3 regions of the Roseovarius bejariae genome follow, and region 2 is predicted to be linked to each of the others. Evidence: riboswitches for the same ligand, from Rfam matches in the RefSeq annotation. Region 2 holds a riboswitch; each other region holds the start of a gene.
The links. A riboswitch is a leader RNA that binds a small molecule or an ion and turns the genes downstream of it on or off. The one in region 2 is predicted to bind thiamine pyrophosphate.
Positions count from the first base shown of each region.

Region 1 (5,540 bases), 720 kb from region 2:
ATGTCGCGATAATCCAACCCGATCGCGGCCTGATTGCTTTCGAACGGATAAACCCGGTCGACAATGAAGCCATCGGAGCGGGCGGCATTGATGATCGAGGGCGATGTTTCGACCAAGGGCTTCACAAGTTGTTGGTATTCCTGTTGGTTCAGGTTCGGGTGCCGTTCGATGACGGATCGTATCGCGTGCGCGATGACCTCGAATTTTATGATTTCCCGTTGCAGGGAGCGCGCAATCATCTCGGCTTCGCGGCTGGCGTCTTGCACGGCTTCCTGGCGTGCGTCTCTCAGCAGAAAAGCATTGATCTTGTTCGCGGTTATGGTGGTCATGAGAATGGTCAACGTGACCGCGATCATGACCGCGATGGGGAAATCGCGCGGTTTGAAGACTTTGTTCAGCCTGTCAGGTTTTCCAACCACTTTTATAGGCCCCTTTCGTGGTGTTCTTATTGGCCGTGCGCGTGCCAGTGGCGGTTCGTGCAGCGTGGCTATTCTTCGTTCAGTTCCTGCTCAAGGCGGTCAAGAAACCCGTTTATCCGGGTGTCGAGCTCGGCCAGATCATGTTCTTGCAACGCGCTTTTGGATGTCGCCATGATCCGCGCTTCCAATTCATGTGCCTGCGTGCCCAGGCGTTTGAGGCCGAGGCTTCCGGCGACGCCGCTGATCCGGTGGGCTTCAAACTCGACAACGGAAAGGGCGTCGCCCATATCCATGCTGCCGTTTTTGGCCGAGACCCATGCCGTTTCAATGCGGCAGATGCGTTCGTCCAGCCCATCGCAAAAGTTATTTCGAAGGGTCAGAAGTGCCTGTTCGAAATTGGCGCCGTTTTGCGATTGCCGGTCGGGGGTTTGGGCGAGTGTCCGAGTCATGCGCTGTCTCGCATAAAGATTTCATCGTTGTGTCGGGGCGGCTGACCTGCCGCGTCGCGCGCCTTGCTGATAAGGGTCGTCGGGCATTGCATACGCCACAGGCTGACATGGGTGGGGGCGCCCATCCTGACGGTCGGGACGGTCATGTCGAGGTTCGCCAACCGCAAGCGGAGCTTGGTCATTTCCTCTTGGAAGTTGCGTTCGAGGCTCTGGGCATCGGGATTGGGGTGATCCAGCAGAAGCGCCACGACATCCCCTTTTCCGGGGCAGACCAACATATGGGGGCAAAAATCCAGAGTTCTTGAGACCGCCAGCGATACTTCCCCCATCAGGACCGCGTAATAGGTCGGGTCCATCATGCGGAAATAGCTTTCGGCGTTGAGCATGTGAAAGCCGATGGCACAGCTTTGGCGCAGGCGGATATTTCCCTGTTTCAACAGGAAATTTTCCATCGACATCATGCTGATCGAACTTTGGACATCTTCCAGGATGATTTCGTCTTCGAAATTCATGGGGGCGTAGAGCGCCGCTTCCTGTCCCAGAAGGTGCTCGTGCAGGAGGCGTGTCTGGGCACGTTCTTCCAGAATGGAATTCGCCATTTCGAGCCGGATTTTCAGCTCTACCGTATCAAGCGGCTTGGTGATGTAGTCATTGGCACCGGCCATGAAGGCCGCATCGATCGAGGCCTTGTCGGTCAGGGACGAGATCATGATGATCGGTGTGCTCATGTGGTGCGGGATCGCGCGGATTCCCCGGACGATCTCGATGCCATCCATCGGGATCATCCGGATGTCGACAAGGAAGCAATCGAACGGATTGTCGGTGTCAGACGCTTTCTCAAGCGCCTCCTGCCCTGTGTAGGCGGTTTCGACATCTGAGATACCGAGTTGTGCAAGCCGTGTTTGCAGCAGGTCGCAAAATGTCGGTTCGTCGTCTATCGCAAGAACGCGCATTGTTTTTTCCTGGCTCGATTATTGTTCTCGCTGAAGTTGTTCTCGTGATAGTTGGGCGAAATTAAGGCAATTGGCAAACTGAAGGCGATTATTAACAGTAAATTCTTCTTTAGGTTGAGTTTGTGGCGCGTATTTCCCGTTAATGAGGTTCAATCCTTTGAGTGTAGCGGTTTTGTTGTGAAAACGGAAAAAATTGGCGCCTGCACGAGCCGAGCTTTTGAGGCCAGCTTCGGGCAAGTGGGCGTCGTGCCGTGGGCCTGCTCGTGGCGTGTTATAACAAGTTTTGCAGGATTTGCGCCGCAATTCGGGGCGCGGGTTTGACAGGGCCGGGGGGAGTTGGTACCGCTTTGCGTAACCGTTGGGGTGCCTTTTCAAGGCTGAGAGGCGTGATTGCGTCAACCCATCGAACCTGACCCGGGCAATGCCGGCGTAGGGAACGGTCTTCTATATCTGGATGGACAGTTTCCGCGTTCGGTGCCCTTGGTAAACGGAGCATCGACATGGCTCATGTGTCGGCGATCATCGCAGGCAGTGATTGGGGGGCGGAATGACCTGTTTTACCGTTATCGGCGCCGGGGTGGCGGGGCTTGCCGTTGCCACCGAACTGGTCGGGCGCGGGGCAGAGGTGCAGGTTTACGACCCCTCCGGCCCGCCGGGTCCGCATGGCTGTTCATGGTGGGCCGGGGGCATGTTGGCCCCGTGGTGCGAATATGAAAACGCAGAAGAGCCGGTTTTGCGCCTTGGGCAGGAGGCCATTGGCTGGTGGGCGGACAAGACCGAGGTGGCGCATCGCGGAACGCTCGTGGTGGCCGCGCGCCGGGACATCCCGGATATGCGCCGGTTTGCCCGGCGCACGGAGGCGTTCCGCGAGGTCGGCCCGGAGTTGGCCGAGCTTGAACCCGATCTGCCCGGATTTTCCAGGGGCCTGTTTTTCGAGGGGGAGGCGCATCTGGACCCGCGCAAGGCATTGCAGGACCTTTACAAGGGACTGCAGGCCAAGGGGGTGCCGTTTCACAGGAAGCCGGCGCCGCCACGCCTGAAAAATGCCATTGATTGCAGGGGGTTACATGCCCGCGACATCCTGCATGATCTGCGTGGGGTGAAGGGCGAGATGCTGGTTATTCGCTGCCCGGATGTGAACCTGTCGCGGCCCGTGCGCCTGCTGCATCCGCGTATCCCGCTTTATATCGTGCCGCGCGGCGACGGGATTTACATGCTGGGCGCGACGATGATCGAAAGCGAGGACAGCAGCCGGATCACCGCGCGGTCCATGCTGGAACTGCTCAGCGCGGCTTATGCGCTCAACCCTGCCTTCGGCGAGGCGGAGGTTCTGGAAATCGGCGTCGATCTGCGCCCGGCGTTTCCCGACAACCTGCCGCGTATTCGCAGGCTGGGACATACGATTTATGCCAACGGGCTGTATCGGCACGGGTATCTTCTGGCGCCTGCGCTGGCGCGGGGGGTGGCCGATCTGGCCCTGAACAACAGACATTCGGAGATGGTCGATGAAGATCGTAGTTAACGGAGACCCCCGCGAGGTCACCGCCGCCACCCTGTCGGGTTTGCTGGCGGAATGCGGCTTTTCCGGGCGGGTTGCAACGGCGGTGAACGAGGCGTTCGTTCCTGCGGGCCTGCGGGAGCAACACAGGTTGAACGAGGGTGACCGGGTCGAGATCGTCGCCCCGATGCAGGGGGGATAAGCCATGAAGACGTTTTATGGGACCGAATTGCCCAATCCTTTGATGCTGGGCACGGCGCAGTATCCAAGCCCGGCCATCCTTGAACAGGCGTTCAGGGAAAGTGGCGCGGGGGTCGCCACGGTTTCCTTGCGCCGGGAAGGCGCCGGGGGCGCGGGACAGGCCTTTTGGCAGGTGATTCAGGACCTTGGTGTTCTGATCCTGCCCAACACCGCCGGGTGCCATACGGTCAAGGAGGCGGTGACGACGGCCCAGATGGCGCGCGAGGTCTTTGGGACCAAGTGGATCAAGCTGGAACTGATCGGCCACACCGATAGCTTGCAGCCAGATGTGTTCCAACTGGTCGAGGCGGCCCGCATCCTGACCGACGAGGGGTTCGAGGTGTTCCCCTATACCACCGAGGACCTGATCGTGGCCGAGCGCCTGTTGGGCGCGGGTTGCGAGGTGTTGATGCCATGGGGCGCGCCGATCGGGTCGGGGCGGGGCCTGACCAATGAATATGCCCTGCGCGCGATGCGGGCGGAGTTCCCCGATGTTCCCTTGGTCGTCGATGCGGGGATCGGTTTGCCCAGCCATGCCGCACGGGCGATGGAGCTGGGCTTTGACGCGGTGCTGCTGAATACCGCCGTGGCGCGGGCCGGGGACCCGGCGGCGATGGCGCGGGCGATGATGGGGGCGATTCAGGCCGGGAAACTGGCGCATGAGGCCGACCCCATCGAGGCGCGGGACATGGCCGAAGCCTCGACCCCGGTGATCGGAAAGGCCTTTTTGTCATGACGCTTGATCGGTTTTACCCCATTTTCGACCATTCCGATTGGCTGCGCCGGATGCTGCCGCTGGGCGTGAAGCTGGTGCAGTTGCGGATCAAGGACCAGCCCGAGGACGTCATCCGAGACGAGATTGCCGCATCGCGGGACCTGTGCCGCGCGCATGGGGCGGTTCTGGTGGTGAACGACCATTGGCGGGAGGCCATCGAACTGGGCTGTGACTGGGTGCATCTGGGGCAGGAGGACCTTGATGAGGCGGATTTGCAGGCGATCCGCGCGGCGGGACTGAAACTGGGCGTGTCGACCCACGACGAGGCGGAGTTGGAGCGCGTGCTGGACATGCGGCCCGATTACGTGGCGCTGGGCCCGGTCTATCCGACGATCCTGAAGAAGATGAAATGGCACCAGCAGGGCCTGCCGAGGGTTGCCGAATGGAAGGCCCGGGTCGGTGTTGTGCCCCTGGTCGGGATTGGTGGCATGTCGGTGGAGCGCGCGCCGGGGGTCTTCGAGGCGGGGGCGGATATCGTCTCGGTCGTGACGGATATTACCCTGAATACCGACCCCGAGGCGCGGGTGCGCGCGTGGATCGAGGTGACGCGATGAGCCGCTATGCCCGCCAGATGATCCTGCCGGAGGTGGGCGCGGAGGGGCAGGCCCGCATCACCGGGGCGCGTGTTCTGGTTGTCGGGGCCGGTGGGCTGGCCGCCCCGGCCTTGCCGTTGCTGGCCGGGGCCGGTGTGGGCCATCTGACGATCGTCGATGCCGATAGGGTTTCCCTGTCGAACCTGCACCGGCAAACCCTGTTTGCCGAGGAGGATTGCGGGACGCCCAAGGCCGTGGTTGCCGCGGATCGCTGCCGGGCGATCAACGGGGAAATCAAGGTTGAGGCGGTTGAGACCCCCCTGACCCCGGCCAATGGGCCGGGCCTTGTGGCGGCGGCGGATCTGGTTCTGGATTGCGCGGACAGCTATGCCGTCAGCTATACCCTGAGCGATATTTGCATGGCGCAGGGTGTGCCGCTTATCAGTGCCTCGGTTCTGGGGCTCGGGGGCTATGCGGGCGGGTTTTGTGGCGGGGCGCCATCGCTGCGCGCCCTGTTCCCCGAGGCCCCGGACAGCGGGGCGAGTTGCGAAACCGCTGGTGTTCTGGGGCCGGTTGTCGGGATGATCGGGGCGATGCAGGCGCAGATGGCGTTGAGTGTTCTGCTGGGGCTTGCGCCCTCGCCACTAGGGCAGTTGGTGCAGTTCGACGGCCT
Region 1 is NZ_SZWE01000001.1:2,686,515-2,692,054, forward strand. It holds gene FDP25_RS13025 (ATP-binding protein) at 1-419, opposite strand, end outside; gene FDP25_RS13030 (Hpt domain-containing protein) at 488-868, opposite strand; gene FDP25_RS13035 (response regulator) at 865-1,821, opposite strand; TPP riboswitch at 2,171-2,274, shown strand; gene FDP25_RS13040 (FAD-dependent oxidoreductase) at 2,369-3,343, shown strand; gene thiS (sulfur carrier protein ThiS) at 3,327-3,521, shown strand; gene FDP25_RS13050 (thiazole synthase) at 3,525-4,295, shown strand; gene FDP25_RS13055 (thiamine phosphate synthase) at 4,292-4,888, shown strand; gene FDP25_RS13060 (HesA/MoeB/ThiF family protein) at 4,885-5,540, shown strand, end outside.
Region 1: another riboswitch for thiamine pyrophosphate. It lies ahead of FDP25_RS13040 (FAD-dependent oxidoreductase); the one in region 2 lies ahead of thiD (bifunctional hydroxymethylpyrimidine kinase/phosphomethylpyrimidine kinase).

Region 2 (5,540 bases):
ACCCCAGGAAAAAGGTCATGATCATGGGCAACCACGGCGTCATGATCATCGGTGACACCGTCGCCGAGACCTTCAACCGGCTCTATTATTTCGAACGCGCCGCCGAAACCTACATCCGCGCCCTGCAAACCGGGCAGCCCCTGCGCGTCCTCTCCGATGACGTGGCCGAGAAAACCGCGCAGGAGCTTGAAAACTACCCCGAGCAGGACGCGCGCCACCTTGCCGAACTCAAGGCGATTCTGGACGAAGAAGGCGACAGTTACGCAAGCTGACCCTTGCCTTTCCGTCCTGTATCTCCAATTCATGTGGCATGACGAAAACACTGCTTTCATTCGGTCACGGCTATTCGGCGCGCGCGCTCGCGCGCCGACTTTTGCCCCAAGGCTGGCGCATCTTTGGGACCACCCGCAGCGCGGACAAGGCCGAGGCGCTGCGCGCCGAGGGCATCATGCCAGTCATCTGGCCCGGAGATGACCTCACGCAGGCTTTCGAGCAGGCCACGCATCTGCTCATCTCCGCCGGCCCGAACGAAGACGGCGACCCGATCCTAAACCAGTACCGGGACGAGATCACGAAACTCGCCCCCCGGCTCGACTGGGCGGGATACCTCTCCACCACCGGCGTCTACGGCGACCACCAAGGCGGATGGGTGACCGAGGATACCCCCCTCACCCCCTCCACCAAACGCGGCCACCTGCGGGTTCAGGCCGAGGCCGACTGGCAATCCATCCCCGGCCTGCCGCTGCATATCTTCCGGCTGGCGGGCATCTACGGCCCCGGGCGCGGCCCCTTCGCCAAGGTCCGCAAGGGCACCGCGCGCCGCATCGTCAAAAAAGGGCAGGTCTTCAGCCGCATCCACGTGGACGACATCGCACAGGTCCTTGAGGCCTCGATCAATCGCCCCAACCCCGGCGCGGCCTATAACGTCTGCGACAATGACCCGGCCCCGCCGCAAGACGTGATCGGCTATGCCGCCGACCTCCTCGGCGCGCCCCTGCCCCCCGAAGAAGACTTCGCGACCGCCGAGATGACGCCCATGGCCCGCAGCTTCTATGCCGAGTCGAAACGCGTCGATAACACCCGGATGAAGGACGAACTGGGCGTCGATCTCATCTACCCGGATTACCGCAGCGGCCTACAGGCGCTACTGTCAGAGGTCGATTAGAGCGTTTCCAGTTTACCTTGAATCAAAGTGTTTCACCAATGTCCCGAGAAGGCCGTAGGCCTGGCAGGGTACTGGTGATGCAACAGTAACTGGAAACGCTTTAACCGCGCCACACCGCATGGAAATGGTGCACCGGCCCATGGCCCTGCCCCACCTCCAATTCATCCGCGGCCCCAATCGCCGCGCCGATGTAATCCTTGGCCTTCGCCGCCGCCTCCGAAAGGGCATCCCCCCGCCCCAACCACGTCGCCAAGGCCGACGACAGGGTACAGCCCGTCCCGTGGGTATTGCGGGTGTCATGTCGGGGCGCACGCAACCGCGTCATCCCCTCGCCCTCGCACAGCAAATCCACCGCCTCGACATCGCCCATGTGGCCACCCTTCAACAGGACCGCCCGCGCGCCCATGTCCAGTAAGGCCCGCGCCTGCCGCTCCATGGCGTCCAGACCACCGGCCTCACCCTCATCCAGCAGGTCCGCCGCCTCGGGCAGGTTCGGCGTGATGACCGTCGCCCGCGGCAACAAGGTATCGCGCAACGCGGCCACCGCCTCCGCGTGCAACAACCGATCACCGCCCTTGGCCACCATCACCGGATCAAGAACAACCGGCGCTTCCAAACCGTCCAACGCCTTGGCCACGGCCTCGATGATCTCCACCGTGCCCAGCATCCCGATCTTGACCGCGTCCACCCGGATGTCCTCCCGAATGGACTGCACCTGCGCCGCCACGAACTCCGGCGCGACAAGCTCCACGCCCTGCACCCCTTGGGTGTTCTGCGCGGTCAGGCCCGTCAAGGCCGCCATGCCATAACCACCATTGGCCGAAATCGCCTTCAGATCCGCCTGAATGCCCGCGCCGCCCGATGGGTCCGACCCGGCAATCGACAGGATATTCGCCACGCGCCCGCTCATGCGCGCCCCCGGATGCTCACATGCAACACGGCGCGCATTGTCTCTGGATACTGTTCTGCATTTATCATCGTCATTCTCCTTCCCGCCGGATCAAGGCGGGGCAGCAGACCACGAAATGCGAAAAAGGCCGGTCATCCCCGCGACTTCCTCCGCCGGTACGATCCGGTTCAGGTTCCAAGGGTCCGTCTCAGCCCGATACGGGGCGCCCCTGTCGCAAGGTTAACCTATGGGTGCCCACACCAGCGTCAACCGCAAAGACCAACGCGATCAAAAATCAATCGCAAGGCCCTTCTTTTCCCAGTCGCCATAGCGCACAGGCTCCAGCCCCTCGCGCCGTCCGCCCAATTCCTTGGGCATCTCTTGCGCCTCGGCCTTTTGCCGCCGTTCCTCGGCCTCGGCCAAGGCCCGCTTGGCCGCCTCGGGAAGGTCCTTTTGCTCGTCGGTCATGGGTTCTTCCTTTGCTTACTTGCCCCTGATATACGCCGCGCCACGCCCATGTCCAAGGAGTTCCCATGCCGCAACCCGCGCCAAACGCCCGCCAAAGCGCGGTTTACCTTCTCGATCAGGTGATCGGTGAAGGGCGGCTCATGTCCGATCTCATCGCCGCTGGAAAGCTTGACCGGCTCGACCCGGCCGACCGCGCCCGCGCCCAGCGCCTTGCCAACGACACCCTTCGCGGCATTGACCGGGCCGACCGCTTGCTCAATCGTCACCTGCGCAAACCCCCGCCGCTGCATGTCTTCAACATCCTGCGGCTCGGTACGGTCGAACTGTGCATGGGCGGCGATGCCCATGGCGTGGTCAACGATCTGGTGGGCCTTGTCGGGCGCAACAAACGTTATGGCAACCTCAAGGGGTTGGTAAACGCCGTGCTGCGCAAGGCCGCCGAAGATGGCGCGCGCTCATGGAATGACCTGCGCATTCCCCGCCTGCGCAAATGGCTGCGCGATCCGCTTGTGGCCGCATGGGGCGCGGGGCGGGTCAATGCCATGGAACGCGCGCACTTCCAAGGCGCACCGCTTGATATCACGCCAAAGGCCGACGCCGCCTTTTGGGCCGAAAAACTGGGCGGCCAATTGCTACCCACCGGCTCGATCCGCCTCACCGACGCGGCCCAAGTCTCCACCCTTCCCGGCTTCGATACCGGCGATTGGTGGGTGCAGGATGCCGCCGCCGCCCTGCCGGTGCAAATCCTCGCCCCCCAACCGGGCGAGAAAATCCTTGATCTTTGCGCCGCACCGGGCGGCAAGACCCTGCAACTCGCCGCTGCCGGGGCCGATGTGACCGCCCTCGACCTCTCGCACCGCCGGATGGAGCGTGTCACCGAAAACCTTTCCCGCTGCGGCCTCACGGCCAATTGCCTTACCGGCGATGCGCTGGAACATGATGGCGGGCCCTATGACGCCATCCTGCTCGATGCGCCCTGTTCGGCCACCGGCACCATCCGCCGCCACCCTGATCTGCCCTTCGCCAAGGACGGCTCTGAGTTCGGCGAGCTTATCGCGCTGCAATCGGCCATGCTCGCTCATGCCCTGACCCTCCTCAAGCCCGGCGGGCGTTTGGTGTTTTGCACCTGTTCGCTTTTGCCGGACGAAGGTGAATGTCAGGTTGACGATGCGTGCGCAGGTCACCCCGGCCTGACCGTGGATCGTGACGCGCTTGACCGTCCGGGCATTGACCCCGACTGGACCACCGAAGAAGGCGGCCTTCGCCTGCGCCCCGATCACTGGCCCGATCTGGGCGGGATGGATGGGTTCTACATCGCCTGTCTCCGACGCTGAGTGGGGTTTTCCGCCGGGCGTTCTGTACAACTTGTACATACTTGCTCGGCGCATCGTCGACTTCTGTACAAAACTCGGGGTGTCTCTGTACAAACTGTACAGAATTGCGCCTTGGTGCCGCTGATCTGCCAATCCGACGGTGACTTGCGCGGCCCCTCGCGGTATAGTCCCCACAAAACAGCGCCGGAAAGAGCGTTCAGAGGCAAGGCATATGTCACACCCCGTAAACCTGTCGGCGCGGCTATCGCGCATCCTTGATCGTATCGAAGCCAAGCGCGCCACCCTCTCGCGCCCGGCCACGGGATTCACCTACAACCCCGAGCCGCGCACCATCGGCAGCTTTGCCCGCGGACGGCAACTTTGTGCCGGTAACTTCTTGTTTTCAGGTCACCTTTTGCAAGAGCCCGATACCAACATCTGGGATTTGAAAGCCCCCGATTCCGACTACGCCGAGGCCCTGCACGGCTTTGGCTGGCTGGATGATCTGGCCGCCGCGGGCGATCTTCCCGCCCGCAATCGCGCACAGGATTGGCTTTGGACATGGATCACCCGCTTCGGCCCCGGCCGCGGCCCCGGCTGGACGCCCGACCTGACGGGCCGGCGCCTGATCCGCTGGATTTCACATGCGCTGTTCCTGCTCCAATCGCGGGATCGCGAGGCCTCGGACGCTTTCTATAAGTCATTGGCACAACAGACAATTTTCCTATCACGTCGCTGGAAGGGCGCGCATCCCGGCCTGCCTCGATTCGAGGCGTTAACGGGTCTTGTCTATGCCGGTCTCTCTCTTGAGGGAATGGAAAGCCATGTCGATCCGGCCCTGCACGCCCTGTCGCGCGAATGTGAGTCGCAGATCGACGACGAGGGCGGCATTCCAACCCGTAACCCCGAGGAATTACTGGACGTTTTCACTTTGCTGACATGGGCCGCCATGGCCCTCAGCGAAGCCGGACGCTCCGCCAGCGATGCCCATTGGGCCGCGATCGAACGTATCGCCCCCACCCTGCGCACCCTGCGCCATGCTGACGGCGGCCTTGCCCGCTTTCACGGTGGCGGGCGCGGGCTTGAAGGGCGTTTGGACAACGCGCTTGCCACAAGCGGCGTAAAGGGCCGTAAATCCGATGGCTTATCAATGGGTTACGCCCGCATCAGCGCGGGCCGCTCCAGCCTGATCATCGACGCCGCCCCACCCCCAAGCGGCGCAGCCTCGATCAATGCCCACGCCTCGACCCTCGCGTTCGAGCTCACCTCGGGCCGCCGCCCCCTGATCGTCAACTGCGGCTCTGGTGCGAATTTCGGTCAAGACTGGCGCCGCGCGGGCCGCGCGACTCCCTCCCATTCCACCCTGATGCTTGACGGTCGCTCAAGCTCACGGCTTGGAAATGCCCGTAAGGATTTGGATTTACTCACGAAAATTCCCACGAACGTCCCCATTCAAATGGCCAAGGCCCCCGACGGCCTGCGCTTTGAGGGCGGTCATGATGGATATGTTTCCTCCTATGGCCTGACCCACGCCCGCATCATCGACCTGACCTTCGACGGTCGCGCCGTTGCCGGCGAAGACATGCTTGCGGCGCTGACGCCCAAGGACCAAAAGCAATTTGATAAGGCCATGGATGCCAAACGGCTGGAGGGCATACCCTTCGAGATCCGGTTCCACCTCCACCCCGAGGTCGACGCCTCCCTA
Region 2 is NZ_SZWE01000001.1:1,961,683-1,967,222, reverse strand. It holds gene FDP25_RS09410 (class II aldolase and adducin N-terminal domain-containing protein) at 1-272, shown strand, start outside; gene FDP25_RS09405 (SDR family oxidoreductase) at 311-1,165, shown strand; gene thiD (bifunctional hydroxymethylpyrimidine kinase/phosphomethylpyrimidine kinase) at 1,266-2,075, opposite strand; TPP riboswitch at 2,203-2,295, opposite strand; gene FDP25_RS09395 (DUF1674 domain-containing protein) at 2,343-2,522, opposite strand; gene FDP25_RS09390 (RsmB/NOP family class I SAM-dependent RNA methyltransferase) at 2,588-3,856, shown strand; gene FDP25_RS09385 (heparinase II/III family protein) at 4,068-5,540, shown strand, end outside.

Region 3 (5,540 bases), 1.1 Mb from region 2:
GATCAGCAGCGCCATGATCACCTTGGGCCAGATGCCGTAGCCCAGCCAGAGGGTCAGGATCGGGGCCAGCACGAACACCGGGATCGCCTGCGAAAACACCATCATCGGACGCAAAAGCGCCGTGGCGAGGGGCGAGGCGGCAAGGCCGATGGCCGAAAGCGCGCCAAGGCCCGCGCCGAGCGCGAGGCCAAGCACCACCTCGGCCAGCGTGTACCATGTATGGTGCCAGATCTGCCCGCGCTGGGTGACGAGTGTTTCGGCCACGTCGTATGGTCCGGGAAGGATATAGGAGGGCGGCGCGGCAAGGCTGACCACCGCCTGCCAGAGCGCGATGGCCAGAAGCGCCGAGCCGAGGATCGACAGCCCCTGTTTCATGCGGCCCCGAACCCGGCCAAGGCCGCGTCGAAGAACCGGCGTTCCAGTGCCACGCCTTGGCGGAAAGTGTCTTCCACCGCGCGGCGGGCGGTGTCGTCGAGGTCTTGCCATGCAGTGTCGAGCTGGTCGCGCAGGTAGGCCACGACGCTTTCGAAACCCGCGCCGGAATGCAGGGTGATCCATTCGCCGAACCAGAACGGCAGGCCGGCGGCCTTCCCGGCATGGGGGCTGGCCCAGTCGAGGTAACTCCACTCCGCCACGACCAGCACGGCGAGCATCTGTTCGTAGCGGCCCGAGCCCGCGGCCCGGGCCATCAGCGCCTGAAACTCGGCGGTGACGGGGGCGGCGGGCGCGGGGGTGTCCGGATCGCCGCCCAAAGTGTCGATCGCGCGCAGGAAATAGGTGTTTTCCGGCCCCGAGATCAGGCCAAGGAACTGCGCCGCCGGGATTGCGTCGGGCAGGCTGGGGGCATGGGCGATGGCCGAGGCGAGCAGCCGCACGAAGCCTTCGACGAAAAGGTAATCCTGTTGCAGGTAGGTCAGCATCCTGTCCTTTGGCAGGCTGCCATCGGCCAGCGCATCGGTGAAACCGTGCCGGGTGGCGGCCTGCCAATCGTCGGCGGCAAGGCTTCGCAGGTGGTCGGTGGGGCGCATGGGCGTGTCTCCTTCAGGCGGCGCTGTCGCGCAGGCGGTTCAGCAGGGCGGCCTGTGCTTGCAGGGTGGCGGGATCGTCCACCGGGCGGGGCGCGGGGCCGGGCGGGGGCGTGACCGGCGAGAGGCCGCCGGTTTCCATGATCGTGATCCGGTGGCCAAGGCGCGCGGCCTCGCCCGGGTCGTGGGTGACCATCAGGACGGTGCGGCCTGTCAGAAGTTCGCAGGCAAGGTTCTGCATGTCGGCGCGGGTTCGGGCGTCGAGCGCCGAGAAGGGTTCATCCAGCAGGACGACCGGCCGGTCCTCCATCAGGGTGCGGGCCAGCGCCACGCGCTGGCGTTGCCCGCCGGACAGGGCGCCGGGGCGTTTGCCTTGATGGTCGGTCAGGCCCACCCGCGCCAGCACATCGCGGGCGCGGTCCCTGTCCGGTGTCTCGCCCCGCAGACGGGCGCCCAGCAGGGTATTCTCCAGCACCGAAAGCCACGGCATCAGCAGATCGCTCTGCGCCATGAGCGCAATGCGGCCCCGCAGGGGGGCGCCGTCGCTTGTGGTGATCGTGCCGTCGAAATGCGTCAGGTCATCGAGCCCCGCGACGAGGCGCAAGAGCGTGGTCTTGCCCACGCCGGACGGGCCGAGCAGGCAGGTCCATTGCCCGGCTGGCACGTTGAGGGTGAGCGGGCCGAAAACCGGCGTCTCGCCGAAGCTGGCGCTGCCCGAGAGTGTCAGGCCCGGGGCGGTCATGCCGCCTCCAGCCCCATGTCCCAGAACCCCACTTCAAGTCGCGTGGCGGTGGTGAAGCGCTGGGTCAGGGCCGTCCAGCGGGGGCTGTCCTGTGGTGTCGTGCCAAGGCGGCGGGTGATGGCGGCGTCGATCAGGGCGCCCACCTCGCGGCAAACCTGTTGATAGTCCTCGCTTGCATAGGTGGCGATCCAGTCGGCGTAACTCTCCGAGGTTGCCTCGCCCTTCAGGCGCGCGCCGATTTCGCCGTATCCCATGACGCAGGGGGCGAGGGCCGCCAGCAGGTCAAGCAGGTCGCCTGCGTGCCCGGCATCCAGCACGTAGCGCGTATAGGCGATGTTCTGCGGCTTTTCCTCGGCCTCGAAGAGGTCGGCCTCGGTCAGGCCCAGATCGGCGCAGGTGCGGATGTGCAGGGCCATTTCGTCGTTGATCAGCGCGTTCACCGTTGCCGCGCAGAGACGCATTTCATCCACGGTTTCGGCCTTGGTCACCGCCAGCGCCCAAGCTCGGGAGAAATGCACCAGAAACAGGTAATCCTGCACCATGTAATCAAGAAAGGCCGCGCGCGGCAGGCTGCCGTCGCCCAGACCCTCGACAAAGCGGTGCCGTGTGTAGGCGGGCCAATGCTGGCCCGCTGCGTCACGCCAGAGCGCGAAGGTTTGGCCGTAATCGCTCATTGCGCGGGGTCCATGGCCAGGTCTTCGACCGCTTGCGGTGCGTCGATCAACCCGGCCTCGGCCAGGAAGGCGCTGAAGGCTTTGTAACGGCCATGGTCCAGCGCGGATGGACGCAGGGCGAAGCGCGGGATCGTGTCGGCCCATGCCATTTCGTTCAGCTCGTCCTGCAGCTCGGTCGAAGTGCCCGAGAAGACCTCCCACGCCTCTTGCGGGTGGTTGACGATATATTGCGTGGCCCGTTCGGTGGCACGCAGGAAGCGGGCGATCTGATCCATGTCGGCGGTTTCGGGGTTGGCGACATAGATCAACTCGTCATAGGCGGGGACGCCCATTTCCTCGATGTACATGCAGCGGCCTTCGACCTCTTCCAGTTCCATCTGGTTCAGTTCGAAGTTGCGGTAGGCGCCGATGACGGCATCCACCTGGCCGGACATCAGCGAGGGTGAGAGCGACCAGTTGACGTTGATCAACTCGATGTCGTCGAAACTCAGCCCGGCATCGGAAAGCAGCGCCGAGAGCAGCGCCTCTTCCACGCCCGCGACCGAAAAGCCCACCTTGCCGTCCTTGAGGTCGGCCATGCTGTCGATGGGGCCGTCCTCAAGCACGAGAAGGCAGTTGAGCGGCGAGGCCACGAGGGTGCCGACACGCTTGAGCGGCAGGCCCTCGGCCACCTGAAGGTGCAGTTGCGGCTGGTACGAGATGGCCAGATCGGCCTTGCCCGCGGCGGCCATCTTGGGGGGGGCGGAGGGATCGGCGGGGGCGATCACCTCGACCTCGAGGTTTTCGTCGGCGAAATAGCCCTGTTCCTGCGCCACGATGATCGGGCCGTGGTTGGGATTGACGAACCAGTCCAGAACAAGCGTCATCTGGTCCTGCGCCATGGCGGGCAGGGCGGTGAGCAGGCTGGCGGCGAGGGTGAGTGCGGCTTTCATCGTGGCCTCCTTGGCTTGGGGTCAGGCGATGAAGGGGGCGCAACGGGGCCATGGGCCCTTGTGACATGCTCCGTTCCCTCCGCCGGTACTGACCGGATCAGGTTCGGTGGGTTGGCGCGTGGCCTCTCAGCCCCCGGATCACGGGGGCACCCCAACGGATGGCAGATGTGTAACAGCGCGCCTTGGCCCCGGCAAGGGGGCAGGAAAACGCGGCGGATTTTATTTGTTCAGCAGTTCTTAACCGGGCCATGCCCAAGATGGGCCAGCCAGTACGGAGAGGGCAATGCACGGTTTGGCCAACCGCGCGGTGGAGCGATTCACCCGCGATACATATGGGCGCGAGACATGGCACGGGATCATGCACAGGCTTGACCTCGGGTTTGTCGAGTTCGAGCCGATGCTGACCTATGACGACGCGATCACGCTTGAGGTGCTGGGCGAACTGGCGCTGACGCTAAAAAAGCCGCTGGGCGAGGTGTTGGAGGATATCGGAACCTATCTGGTATCGCATCCCAACCTTGAGGCGTTGCGCCGCTTGTTGCGGTTTGGCGGGTTGGATTTCGTGGAGTTCCTGCATTCACTGGATGATCTGCCGGGGCGCGCGCGGCTGGCGGTGCCGGACCTCGTGCTGCCGCCGTTGGAATTGGAGGAACATGCCCGAGGCCACTACAGCCTGACGGTGGGGCCGATGCCGGAGGGACGGATTGCCTTCGGGCGCGTGATGATGGGGCTTTTGCGGGCCATGGCCGATGATTATGGCGCGCTGGTCTTTCTGGAACACAAGGGCACGCGGGCGGATCGGGAAATCATCGAGGTGCGGGTGGTGGAAGCGGCCTTTGCCTCGGGGCGGGCCTTTGACCTGGGGGCGCAGCTGCGATGAAAGATGAGCAGAACGAGACCGCGCTATATGCGCTTCTGGATGTGCTGTGCCCGATGCATGCGGTGCTCAATGCCACGGGGCATGTGGTGCATGTCGGACCGACCTTTGCCAAGCTTGCGGCCGAGACCCCGCCCGAGGGGCGGCGGTTTCTGGAGCTGCTGGAGCTCAAGCGCCCCAAGCTGGGCGACAGCATGGAGGCCCTGCGCCGGGCGGAGGGCGCGAAACTGCATTTTCAGTTGCGCACCGGGCCGCAATCGGACCTGAAAGGAACGCTGGTGTGCCTGCCCGAGCAGGGCGGTTTCGGTCCGGCTGGCGGTGCCGTCGTAAACCTGTCGTTCGGGATTTCGGTGATGGAGGCGGTGCGCGATTTCACCCTCACCAGCGCCGATTTCGCGGCCACCGACCTTGCCATCGAAATGCTCTACCTGATCGAGGCGAAATCGGCGGCGATGGAGGCGTCGCGCAAGCTGAACCTGCGATTGCAGGGCGCCAAGATCGCCGCCGAGGAACAGGCCTTTACCGATACGCTGACCGGGCTCAAGAACCGCCGGGCCATGCAACCCGTGTTGGAGCGGTTGATGGAAACCGAGCATGATTTCGTCCTGATGGCGCTTGATCTGGATTATTTCAAATCGGTGAACGACACGCTGGGCCATGCTGCGGGGGATCATGTCTTGCAGCGGGTGGCCCGCCGCATCGTGAGCGAAACGCGCGGCGAGGATACGATCATCCGCACGGGTGGCGATGAATTCGTGTTGATCTTCGACGGGTTGACCAACCGCGACCGCGTGGCCGAAATCGCCGGGCGGCTGATCGCGCGGCTGGAGCGGCCCATCCCTTTCGGCGAAAAAGAATGCCGGGTCTCGGCCAGCATCGGCGCGAGCCTGAGTTGTGAATATGCCCGGGTCGATCCCGAGCAGATGATGCAGGATGCCGATGTCGCGCTTTATGCCGCCAAGGACAGGGGGCGGGGGCGTTACGTAGTTTATGATCCCACACTTCGCCACACGCAGGGGATCGGACCCAGAGCGCCCTCAGAATCGTGAGGCGCTGTAGGCCGCAAGCGGCAGGTTGGGGCGTGTGCCGGTCAGGTGATCGGCCAGCACCTCGCCGGATTTGGGCGCCATCATCAACCCGTAGTGGGAATGCCCGAAGCAGAAGTACAGGCCCTTGTGCCGCCCGGACGGGCCGAGCACCGGCAGGCTGTCTGGGAAGGAGGGGCGGCGGCCCATCCAGAAGCGTGCTTGCGCAACGTTCAGGTCGGGAAAGACCTCGCGCGCCTGTCGC
Region 3 is NZ_SZWE01000001.1:821,387-826,926, reverse strand. It holds gene FDP25_RS03980 (ABC transporter permease) at 1-375, opposite strand, end outside; gene FDP25_RS03975 (TenA family protein) at 372-1,028, opposite strand; gene FDP25_RS03970 (ABC transporter ATP-binding protein) at 1,042-1,767, opposite strand; gene tenA (thiaminase II) at 1,764-2,441, opposite strand; gene FDP25_RS03960 (ABC transporter substrate-binding protein) at 2,438-3,373, opposite strand; TPP riboswitch at 3,431-3,537, opposite strand; gene FDP25_RS03955 (heme NO-binding domain-containing protein) at 3,657-4,253, shown strand; gene FDP25_RS03950 (GGDEF domain-containing protein) at 4,250-5,299, shown strand; gene FDP25_RS03945 (NAD(P)/FAD-dependent oxidoreductase) at 5,288-5,540, opposite strand, start outside.
Region 3: another riboswitch for thiamine pyrophosphate. It lies ahead of FDP25_RS03960 (ABC transporter substrate-binding protein); the one in region 2 lies ahead of thiD (bifunctional hydroxymethylpyrimidine kinase/phosphomethylpyrimidine kinase).